2 regions of the Desulfitobacterium chlororespirans DSM 11544 genome follow, and region 2 is predicted to be linked to the other one. Evidence: riboswitches for the same ligand, from Rfam matches in the RefSeq annotation. Region 2 holds a riboswitch; the other holds the start of a gene.
What was found. A riboswitch is a leader RNA that binds a small molecule or an ion and turns the genes downstream of it on or off. The one in region 2 is predicted to bind S-adenosylmethionine.
Positions count from the first base shown of each region.

Region 1: it holds a riboswitch for S-adenosylmethionine, as region 2 does, so the genes downstream of both, BUA14_RS07725 (homoserine dehydrogenase) here and metA (homoserine O-acetyltransferase MetA) in region 2, are expected to answer to the same signal.

Region 1 is NZ_FRDN01000005.1:387,800-393,410, forward strand. It holds gene BUA14_RS07710 (trans-sulfuration enzyme family protein) at 1-375, opposite strand, end outside; SAM riboswitch class I at 484-582, opposite strand; gene BUA14_RS07715 (hypothetical protein) at 830-1,186, shown strand; gene larE (ATP-dependent sacrificial sulfur transferase LarE) at 1,238-2,041, shown strand; SAM riboswitch class I at 2,150-2,251, shown strand; gene BUA14_RS07725 (homoserine dehydrogenase) at 2,367-3,395, shown strand; gene BUA14_RS07730 (DUF4652 domain-containing protein) at 3,744-4,448, shown strand; gene BUA14_RS07735 (Tex family protein) at 4,619-5,611, shown strand, end outside.
Region 2 is NZ_FRDN01000010.1:145,869-151,479, forward strand. It holds gene BUA14_RS16575 (HDIG domain-containing metalloprotein) at 360-962, opposite strand; gene metA (homoserine O-acetyltransferase MetA) at 1,037-1,960, opposite strand; SAM riboswitch class I at 2,059-2,165, opposite strand; gene BUA14_RS16585 (cysteine ABC transporter substrate-binding protein) at 2,524-3,417, opposite strand; gene BUA14_RS16590 (amino acid ABC transporter ATP-binding protein) at 3,455-4,204, opposite strand; gene BUA14_RS16595 (amino acid ABC transporter permease) at 4,215-4,892, opposite strand; gene BUA14_RS16600 (amino acid ABC transporter permease) at 4,873-5,538, opposite strand.

The DNA of each region.
Region 1 (5,611 bases), on a different contig from region 2:
GAGATCACTGGAATCCACAAAAGTGACTTGGAGGCCAAAGCGGCTGAAGACCTCCTCAAGGATACGGTAGGTTCCTCCATAGAGATCTTCGGTGACGAGAAGATGCTCGCCCTGGGAGAATAAGGAGAGGATGGTAGTGATGGCGCCCATGCCTGAGGAAAAAGCAAATCCTTTGGTACCTTCCTCCAGGCTTGCCATAGCATCTTCTAAAGCTTGGCGGGTGGGATTGCCGGTTCGCGAGTAATCAAAGCCTGTGCTTTTGCCGAAGCCGGGGTGAGCAAAGGTAGACGAATGGTAAATAGGAAAGCTGATCGCTCCATAAGGATCGCGGCGATTGCCGATCTGGGCCAGTTCGGTTAAAATATTCATTTTCATTCCTCCTACTATGAACATATTGGCAAAGATATTCATGTTGCTGAGCTTCAAAGAAGATTTGACCTAACAAAAACGACCTCCAAAGAGGTCGTGAATTGTTTCCACGTCCTCTTATCTTCGAACCTGATGGTTCTCTGGATTTAGCACCTCACATATGTAGGTTGCCGGGCTTCATGGGGCCAGTCCCTCCGCCTCTCTTGATAAGAGCTTTGACATAAATTCATATTTAATTCACTTTAGCCTAATAAGATGTTTAGGCTAATATTATATTATTCCTATGGGCTTTGCAAGTGAATTTTTTGTGTTCAGATATACTTCATTCTGAAAAGAGGAAAATCCTATGCTTTTTGAGAATATCTTAGTTAAGCGGAGCTAAACAGGAGTCCAGCCTTGAACTGTTTTCACTGGGGACAAGATTGGTGGGTAACTGATTTATAATTTGTGGAGGAGAGCTATGATGATGGAGGCAATTCTTTTCTATTCAATAGCACTTTTTATTATTATATTTCTTGCCGTAAGGCTGGCTATACAGCCATTAATCAAAAGCACCAATGCCGTTGCGGTTAATGAGGAAAGTGAATTAAGCTTGGTTAAGTTGCAAGCTATCGGGGTGCTGGATAATGATGAATTAGAAGAAGTCATACAGTTTTATAATCAAAAGAAGGTTTCCAGTAAAAATATGAAAGAATTAGAACGCTATACGAAAGTGCTTTCGGAATTAGTCAGGCAAGGAATCTTGACTCAGGAGGAATATTCTCAAAAAATGGAGAAACTGAGAAACTACTATTTTAGCGATAGTTCTAAAGCATAGATCGATTGAAGTGTGAAAGTTAATTAAGTTTGAGTAATCTGGAGGTAAATCATGCAAGCAAAGCTGAATCACTTAAAGCAAATTATCAAAGAAATGGAAGCGGTTGTGGTGGCTTTTTCAGGTGGGGTGGACAGCACCTTTCTCTTAAAAGTAGCTCATGAAACCTTGGGGGATCACTGTCTTGCTGTCATCGGCGCTTCGGAAACTATGCCTTCAGCCGATTATAACAATGCTTTGCAGCAGGTCCAAGAGTTTGGAGCAAAGTTTTTGGTCATCGAAACTGAAGAAATGGGCAAAGAGGAGTTTGTAAAGAACCCTCAAAATCGTTGTTTTCATTGTAAAAATGAGTTGTTTACAAAGCTCTCAGGCATTGCCCAAGAGAAGAAGATCAATTGGGTTCTTGACGGGAGCAATGCCGACGATCTTAAAGATTACCGCCCCGGCATGCAGGCGGCCAGAGCGCTGGGGATCAGGAGCCCGCTGCAGGAAGCCGGTTTAAGCAAAGAAGAGATTCGTCAATTGTCCAAGAAGATGGGACTTTCAACTTGGGATAAGCCCTCCAGCCCTTGTCTATCTTCTCGCTTTCCTTACGGAGAGGAGATCACGATCGAAAAGCTTCGGCGCGTAGAGCAAGCGGAAATTTTACTTAAGGAACTAGGATTTACAAATTTAAGAGTGCGTTATCACCAGGATATGGCCCGATTGGAAATTCCTAAAAAGGATTTTTTAAAACTTATGGAACTGGACCATGATACTATTGTCAAGCCCCTCAAGGAATTAGGGTTTACCTATATTACTCTGGACTTAGAGGGTTTTCGAAGCGGCAGTTTAAATGAAGGAATACAAATTCTGTAGCACTGCTTCATAGTTCTATAGGGAAGGGATTACATTATTCTGTAATATATCACTCTGCTCTATTGACATTGCTTTGTTTACTGTCATATAATAATAAAAATTGAATACTTCTCATCCAGAGTGGTGGAGGGACTGGCCCGATGAAACCCGGCAACCGGCCTATATGGCAGTGGTGCTAATTCCAGCAGGATTATTCCTGGAAGATGAGCAAAAATACGACACATAAGCTCTTCCTGGAATAGGGAAGGGCTTTTTTATGCTTTATATGCTCTTCTCATAATATTGCAGGCAACATCAAGGACCGATAAAGGGGAGGAATAAAGAGATGAAGGAAAATACAGTGAAGATTGGTCTATTAGGGTGTGGGAACGTGGGCCAAGGGGTGATAAAAGGAATACTGCTTCATTCAAACAAAATTCTTCGCAAACTGGGGATCACACTGGTTGTAAGCAAGGCCCTTGTTCAAGATATAAGTAAAGAGCGGGCGATCGAGGGTGTTGTTCTAACCCAGAAACCCCAAGATATTCTCGATGACCCGGAGATTGAGGTAGTAGTGGAAGTTATGGGGGGTGAGCATCCCACTTATTCCTTTATCAAAAAGGCGCTGGCTAAGGGAAAGCATGTAGTGACAGCCAATAAGCTCTTACTGGCTCTTTATGGCGCGGAGTTGCAAGAAATAGCCCAGCATAAAGGAATCTGCTTGCTTTATGAAGGGAGCGTCTTAGGAGGGATTCCAATCCTTAGAACCATTCAATACGGGCTGGCCGGAGATCAGGTGAAGAAAATTTGTGGTATTTTAAATGGGACCACTAATTATATCCTGACTCAAATGGCGGAGTCTGGAAAAGGCTATGAGGAGGCATTGCGCGAAGCGCAAGAGGCTGGTTATGCGGAAAGCGATCCGACTATGGATGTAACCGGTTTGGATGCGGCCTGTAAACTTGTTATTCTCTGCCGGGAATGTTTTGAGCTGGAGATTCCTCTTGAAGAGGTGGAGATTGATGGAATCCAAGGGCTGACGACAGAAGAGGTCGCGGAGCAGAAAAAACAGGGGCGGGTGCCTAAATTAGTTGCCGAGGCATCCATCATTGAGTGCTCTTCGTCAGGGCCGGAAAAAGGACGGGAAGGAATTGTGGCTAAAGTGGGTGTGCAGTGGTTATCGGGGGAAGCAATTCTCAGTCACGTCTCCGGTGTGGATAATGGCTTATCACTGGAAACACAGTTGGTGGGTGATCTTTTTTGGAAGGGGCCTGGCGCTGGTGGATTGGCCACAGGGGGAGCCGTCTTGTCCGATATAGTCGAGATCGCGAAGAAGGTAGTTGCGGAGCGCAGCATAGGTAATGCAGCTCGTTAAATAAGGCAGGATCATATGTTGAGTTTCTTAAAATGTATAGTGGAATTAAAGCGAACTGGTTCAGACTGGTTCGCTTTTTGATGATTTCCTTTTTATCTGCACGATTCCTAAAGCAATTTGGCATATCCTTGCTAAAAGAAGGATTGCGAAAAGGTAATAGAGAATCAATTCTAAGAATATGGTAAATAATGGTATAGTGTGATTCGGTTAAAAACAGATTAAGGAGGGAGCGTTATCAAGAAACGAAGAATTATTCGCGGCACCCTTTTTTTCCTGGGAGTGGTATTCTGTATATTGTTCTTGAATTTTGATATCTTTCCTTTAAGTGCTTCTTTTAGGGAGCCCGGTGTGGAGGAGCAGACTTATTCGACAATGCTGGTCACCGATCCCGAACAAACGCCACAGCAAAGAATCCAACAGCAAAGAGCCAATTATGCTGCTTATGTTAAGAAAGTAAAGACCGCGGCAGCTAACCCAAGTGAGCCTGATAGGGGAGCAGTGAAGGATGAGACTCCGCAACCGGTACTTACCGAGCAAACAGGGCAACTTTTTCGTGTGACTACCAATCCCTATGTTCCGGCCTTTATTCTCCAAGGAAATTATGTGGTTCATGGCAGTTCGCCAAATAAGCAGTTTACAGCTTATATCTACCCGGATGAATGGGAAACCATCGGAGATATTTATATCAAAGATAATGTAAGTAATCGTTGGACCCGGCTGCAACTCAATCAGGAGAGCCGGATAAAAATGTGGAACTCTTTTGCGCCTGAAGGAAAATATACTCCGAAAAAGAAGATCTTATGGCTTAATGATCAGGAGTTTATTACCATTATCGGCTTGGCCTATGGGACGATTGCCAAGGGTGGAGAGCTGGTAAAGGTTACGCCGGCCACTGGTGAAGCGGAAACACTTTATCCGGCCTATCAAAAGCTTAACCAGGAAGTTATTGATTTTGAACAGGTGGGAGAAGAGCTGATTATAACTATAGATCATATAGATGCCAATGGGTTCTGTCTGGAGAAGGAGGAGATTAGAGTTCCCCTGTTTGATTGAGATACACCATCTCAGCAGGGATATCGTTTCCTAAAAGAAATCAATTTCTCTCAGGATAGTTTTAAGCAGGTCTCTAGTGGACTTGCTTTTCACTTTTCCTATCTTTCTTTAACTTTTTGGGAAAAGAATGGTATAATAAAAAATTGAGAACTATCAGGAGGGATTATCCTTTGGAATTTGCGGAAAGTATCGCGCAAGAACTTAGCTTGCGTGCCCATCAGGTCAAAGAAGCCATTCAACTCTTGGATGCGGGGAATACCATTCCCTTTATCGCACGTTATCGTAAGGAAGCCACCGGAGAGTTGGATGAGAACGCCCTGCGCAGTATTGTAGAGCGTTTGGAATATCTAAGGAATTTAAAGCAACGGAAAAGCGAAGTCCTGCGGTTGATTGAAGAGCAAGGCAAGCTCACGGATGAGTTAGCTGAACAGATTCAAAAGGCTTCCATTCTTCAAGAGGTGGAAGACCTCTATCGACCCTACAAACAGAAAAGACGTACACGGGCTACTATAGCTAAGGAGAAGGGACTTGAACCCTTAGCCTTATGGATATTGGAGCAATACCCCAAGGCCCAGCTTTTTGAGGAAGCTCAAAAGTATATTAATCCTGAGCTGGGTGTCGAAACCTCAGAAGAAGCAATCTCGGGGGCTTCGGATATTCTTGCAGAAATAATTTCCGATGACGCCGCTATGCGCAAGAGAATCAGGGAAGCAACCTTTCGTTTTGGCGATGTTGCAGCTTCGGCCAAAAAGGCTGAGGAACGCTCTCCTTATGAGATGTACTACGATTACCGGGAACCTGTGAAAAAGCTGCCCCCTCACCGTATCCTGGCTCTCAATCGTGGTGAGAAGGAAGAGGTTCTCAGTGTCAAAGTGGATGTTCCTACAGAGCGTATGCATGCTCTGATCGAGCAAGTTTATGTGAAGCATGGACCTGCAGCGGAGGTTGTTCGCAATGCTGCAGATGATTCTTATAAACGTTTAATCGCCCCTTCTATTGAGAGAGAAATCCGGGGAGCTCTGACTGAGAAGGCGGAAGAGCAAGCCATCAAGGTTTTTGCTGAGAATTTGAAACAGCTTCTGCTCCAACCCCCGGTACGAGGGAAAGTTGTACTGGGATTAGACCCGGGCTTTCGGACAGGGTGTAAATTTGCTGTAGTGGAT
Region 2 (5,611 bases):
GGCGGTAAATCCTGCCCCTATCCTCCTTAGTATCCTTAAGGAGAACTAGGACAGTGCAGCACAGAAAATAAATAAAACCTCTCATCCCAATCAGGGACGAGAGGTTATTCCCGCGTTGCCACCCATGTTGCCGTAATCGGCCAACTTATGTCCGCGATATCGGGCGGAACCCGTCACAATTCTTCATTGGCCACTCCAGGATGGAATCCACTTCGCTTCTATGACTGACTTGCACCAACCGTCAGCTCTCTACACATATTCGGCGCCGGACGTCCTTTCATCGTGTTGGACTATAGATTGACGTTGTTATGATTCTAATCTATTACACAGCTTTTTGTCAAGAGGTATCAGCAAAATAATTATTTTCCTGCTTCGACACCTGTTTCCACATTGCCTTCCAAGCCGATAGCAAGGGCGACGGTGCGCATTCCTTTGATGGTCTCTTCGATGATCTCGTTCAAATCCTTGCCCAGACGATCGGCTCCGGCTTCGATCACTTCCCGGTTGACATTCTCGGCAAAGCTTTTTTGCTTCCATTTCTTTTTAACGGATTTGGCAGTCAGGTCATGAAGGCTCTTGCTGGGACGAAGCAAAGCCGTGGCTGAGACCAAACCTGTCAATTCGTCAATGGTGAATAGGACTTTTTCCACGTTCTCCCGGGGCTCCACATCATGGACCAGACCGTAGCCATGGCTTTCAATAGCCCGGATGAATTCTGCCGGCAATCCTTGGGGGGTGAGGATCTCCCGGGTTTTGCGGCAGTGTTGATCAGGGTACAGCTCAAAATCAATATCATGCAATAAGCCGATATTCCCCCAAAGGTCAGGGTCTTCCTGATAAAGGGAAGCAAAATGGCGCATCACCGCTTCCACTGTCAGGGAGTGACGCAATAAGGTCTCGCTTTTTACATACTCATTGAGAAGCTGCCAAGCAGCCTCCCTATCCTTTGTATAATCCGGCATCCGACATCCTTCTTTCTATCGTGGTATTTGTATTTAGCAATACTTCAGTTGTATTTTTGATTGGACACAGCACTTTATCTATTGCCCAGTTCTTCAAGGTTATAGGGAGTTTCCTGATAGACATAGTAATTCAGCCAATTGGCAAAAAGTAAATTGGAATGCCCCCTCCACCTGACGACAGGCATCTGCCTGGGATCATCCCCAGGATAGTAGTTCTGAGGAATGTTGATGGGGAGTTCGTAGGATATATCTCGATCATATTCTGCTTTCAGAGTGTAGGGATCGTATTCGGAATGACCTGTGACAAAAATCTGCCGGCCACCCTTGGTCCCGACGAGATAGACTCCAGACTCCTCAGATTCCGAAAAAATCTCCAGCTCCGGCACCTTGACGATATCTTCTTTTCTGACTTCTGTATGCCGGGAGTGAGGAACATAAAAGATATCATCAAAACCTCTGAGCAAACGGATATCCCTGCGGTTTAAGGTATGAGGAAATACGCCGAACATTTTAGCCGGCAAGGGATACTTGGGAACACCAAAGAAGTGATAAAGCCCGGCCTGGGCTCCCCAGCAAATGAACAGGGTGGAAAAGACATTGGCTTTGCTCCAGTCCATAATCTTTTGCAGCTCCGGCCAAAAATCAACCTCTTCAAAGGGCATCTGCTCGATAGGGGCACCGGTAATGATCATGCCGTCAAATTTCTGATCTTTGATGCTGTCAAAGGTCTGATAATACTTAATGAGGTATTCTTCCGGGGTATTCTTGGAACAATGGGTTTCCGGGTAAAGAAGGGTAATATCCACCTGCAAGGGGGAATTCCCTAAGAGTCTGAGAATCTGTGTTTCTGTTATAATCTTATTAGGCATGAGATTGAGAATGACAATACTGAGAGGGCGAATGTCCTGATGTTCGGCACGCTTCTCTTCCATAATAAAAACATCCTCTTTAGTGAGTATTTCTGCTGCAGGCAGGCCATCGGGTACATTGATCGGCATAGTATTCTCCCTTCGCTACACTTAGAAAATTTTTTGTTCATTCTTCCCAAAATAAAGAAAACCTCTTTCCAAGAAAGAGGGTATCGCTAAAAATTCCTCTCTCATCTATCAATGCTTCCATCGCAGGAATTAGCACCGTTGTATTCATCCGAATACCGGTTGCTGGGTTTCATCGGGCCAGTCCCTCCACCACTCTTGATAAGAAATGGGCTGTATTTAGTTGATGACGATGTAAATCGTCATTGGCACTATATTATTACATCTTGGCACTAAAGTCAATCTGCTCTATAACAAAATTATTGTAAAGGGATTGTCCGAGTCGCGTAGCTTTACGCACAACGCTCTCTCCATAGCTCCGGGGCTGGTTAACCTGGCCGCCCCTCCGCTAAATCCGTTCACTCTTGTGCGTAAAGCTACGCTTGTGGGTCCCTTTTCAGCATTTATCTGAGGCTTTTGAGACTCCTTTACAGGTCTTTTTCATAACAGAAGACGGCTCTCCCCGGCTAAAAGCAGGATGAGAACCGTCTTATTCCTCATTATCCTTAGATATCTATACTCTGAGCTTAAAGTTTCCCGCCTTCGACAATTAACTCCTCAGGTTTTACATCGTCCCCGTACACGGGCAGGAGGGTTTTTTCATAGGCTTGCTTTACGAAATTTTCTTTAGCGAGCTCTGCCAACTCCTGATTGATCCAGTTTAAGAGTTCGGTGTCGCCTTTCTTTACTGCCGGTGCAATGGTGTCCGTGCTGCCTAAAGTAGGTACACCTACGGTGAAGCCCGGATTGGATTTGGCCCAGGCGAGAACTTCCGTATTGTCATGAGCTAAGGCGGCTCCCCGGCCATCTTTTAAGGCTTCAAAGGCTTCCGTGTTTTGATCATACTTAAGAAGTTCCAGATCCGGGTGATTTTTGGTCAGATAATCCTGAGCTGTGGTTCCTTTATTGACAATAACCTTCTTCCCTTGAAGCTGGTCGATAGAGGTGATCAAGGCTCCGTCAGGTGAGACGATGCCCAGGGCAACTTTCATATAAGGGTTGGCGAAATCCACTTTTTGCTTTCTTTCTTCTGTAACTGTGAAATTAGCCATAATAATGTCGACCTTGTTGGATTCGAGATAAGGTACTCTGTTGGCAGCCTCCACCAATACGAACTCTACTTTGGATTCGTCCCCTAAAAGGTCTTTGGCGAAGCGTCTGGCGATTTCCACATCAAAGCCTTGATTCTGGCCATTGGCATCTACATAACCAAAGGGCGGCTTATCGCTGAATACGCCAATCCTCAGGGTTCCCCGCTGCTTGATTTCTTCCAGGGAGCCTGCTGAAGAGGCACCGTTTGACTTATTTGCGTTGTTGGCATTATTTGCTTGATCGCCGCCTGTCTGGCCGCACCCCACAAGTCCGCCCAGGAGCAATGCTCCGGCCAGAACGAGGGCTAGGGATCTGATCATCTTTTTCATCTTTTCTCTCAACCTTTCTTCTCTTGGTTTTGGGGCACTAATATTGAAATATATTAAGAAATTGCTTCGCCCGCTCGGTGCGTGGGTTATTGAAGAACTCCTGGGGACCGGCAATTTCACAAATATTACCTGAATCCATGAAGACGACCCGGTCGGCGACCGCTTGGGCAAAGCCCATCTCATGAGTGACAATGATCATGGTCATTCCCTGTTTGGCCAGGCCCAGCATCACGTCAAGAACCTCCCGGACCATTTCCGGATCAAGGGATGCTGTCACCTCATCAAAAAGCATGATCTCCGGATTCATACATAAGGCTCTGACGATAGCGATTCTCTGCTTCTGGCCTCCGGATAGCTCTCTTGGCCAAGCGTCTATTCTATCGAATAACCCCACTCTTTCCAAAAGGGCCTTGGCTTGCTCCATGACTTGGCTGCGTTCCCTGTTCTGTACCTTTGTCGGCCCCAGGAGAATATTCTCAAGCACCGTCATATGGGGAAAAAGATCATAGTTTTGAAAAACCATACCGATCTGCTGACGAATCTGCCCCCAATCGACTTTTCCTCTGATCAGGCTTTGACCTGAAAGCAGGATATCTCCTTTTTGAATGGGTTCAAGACCATTAAGGCAGCGGAGCAAAGTGCTTTTGCCGCATCCGGAGGGCCCTAAAACCACAATGACCTCACCTCTGCGAACCTGGAGATCAATCCCCTTAAGAACGGGTTTGCCCCCATACTCTTTATGCAAATCCTTGATTGCCAATAAAATCTCTCTTTGCTCACTACTCATTGAATCACTCCTAACTACTCCACTTGGCTTCCAGTCTCTTGGCCAGACGGGATAATGGATAGCACATGATGAAGTACAGCATAAAAATAAGTCCATAAATCCAGAAGGAGGCAGTGGGAACGGTAAAGCGAGCGTTCTCGATAATCTGCTGACCGACTTTGAGGATTTCCACCACCCCGATAAGTACCGCAAGGGAGGTGGTCTTGACCATCCGTGTGGCCAGGTTAATCGTGGCAGGCAGCATCCGTCTTACAGCCTGAGGAATTAAAACATACCGGTAAAGCTGCCCAAAGCTTAAACCCAGAGCTTTACCGGAATCGCTCTGATGCCGGGGCAAGGACTCCAGGGCGCCCCTGACGATGTCACCCATTTCTGCCGTCCCCCAGAGAATAAAGACAATGATGACGATGACCTCACCTTCCAGATGAATATTAAAGACTGAGGTTATGCCGAAATAGCCGATGAATAACCAGACAAGGACGGGAATAATTCGGAAGGCTTCCAGGTAAAGGCGGCAGAGCACTTTGATCAGCTTGGATTTCATGGTCATGAGCAGACCAAAGGCAATTCCTGTGCAGGCAGAGATTAAGATAGCGATGAAGGCAATCCTTATTGTAACCAGCAACCCCTCCAGCAGACGCACTATATTCTGTGAGGTAAAGAGCATCTCAAGGGCCGAATTCAGCATAGCGCACCTTCCTCTCCAACCAAGTCAAGAACAAAGACAAAGGCAACAGGATGATTAAGTAAGAAACGACCAACATCAAGAGGGATTCAACGGTCTGATAATACATCCCAATCAAATCTTTGGTAACATTCATAAGATCGAGAATAGCGATGGCTCCGAGGACGGAGGTTTCTTTGAGCAGGAAGATACAGTTGGCACCAAGGGCTGGGATGCTGAAGGAAAAAGCCTGAGGGAATACCACATAGCGGATCAGCTGCCACCTCGAAAGCCCTAAACTCAGGCCGGATTCAATCTGGGATTTGCTCACCGCTTCCATTCCGCCGCGCAAGGCCTCAGCCATATAACTCCCTCCTAAAAAGGAAAGACCGAGAATCGCACAAGTTGTCTCACTTAATGTCACCCCCAGCTTCGGCAGTCCAAAATAGAGAAAGTAGACCTGGATCAGCAAAGGGGTATTCCGGGAGAGCTCTATATACCCTCCCATGATCGTTTTTAAAAGAGGTATACGGTAATACATGATGACACTGCAGATCAGGCCAAGGAGCAGGGAGAACAGTGTCCCCCCAAAAGCCAGCTTTAAGGTAAGCCAGGCCGCTTTTTCATATAAAGGGATGTTTTGAAGAATGAATTCCCAATTTAAATTCATGCCGGCCTCTCTTTCAGTCCATTCTGCAAAGCTTCTTTGCTCACACACATTTATATAATTCCTATATATTTAG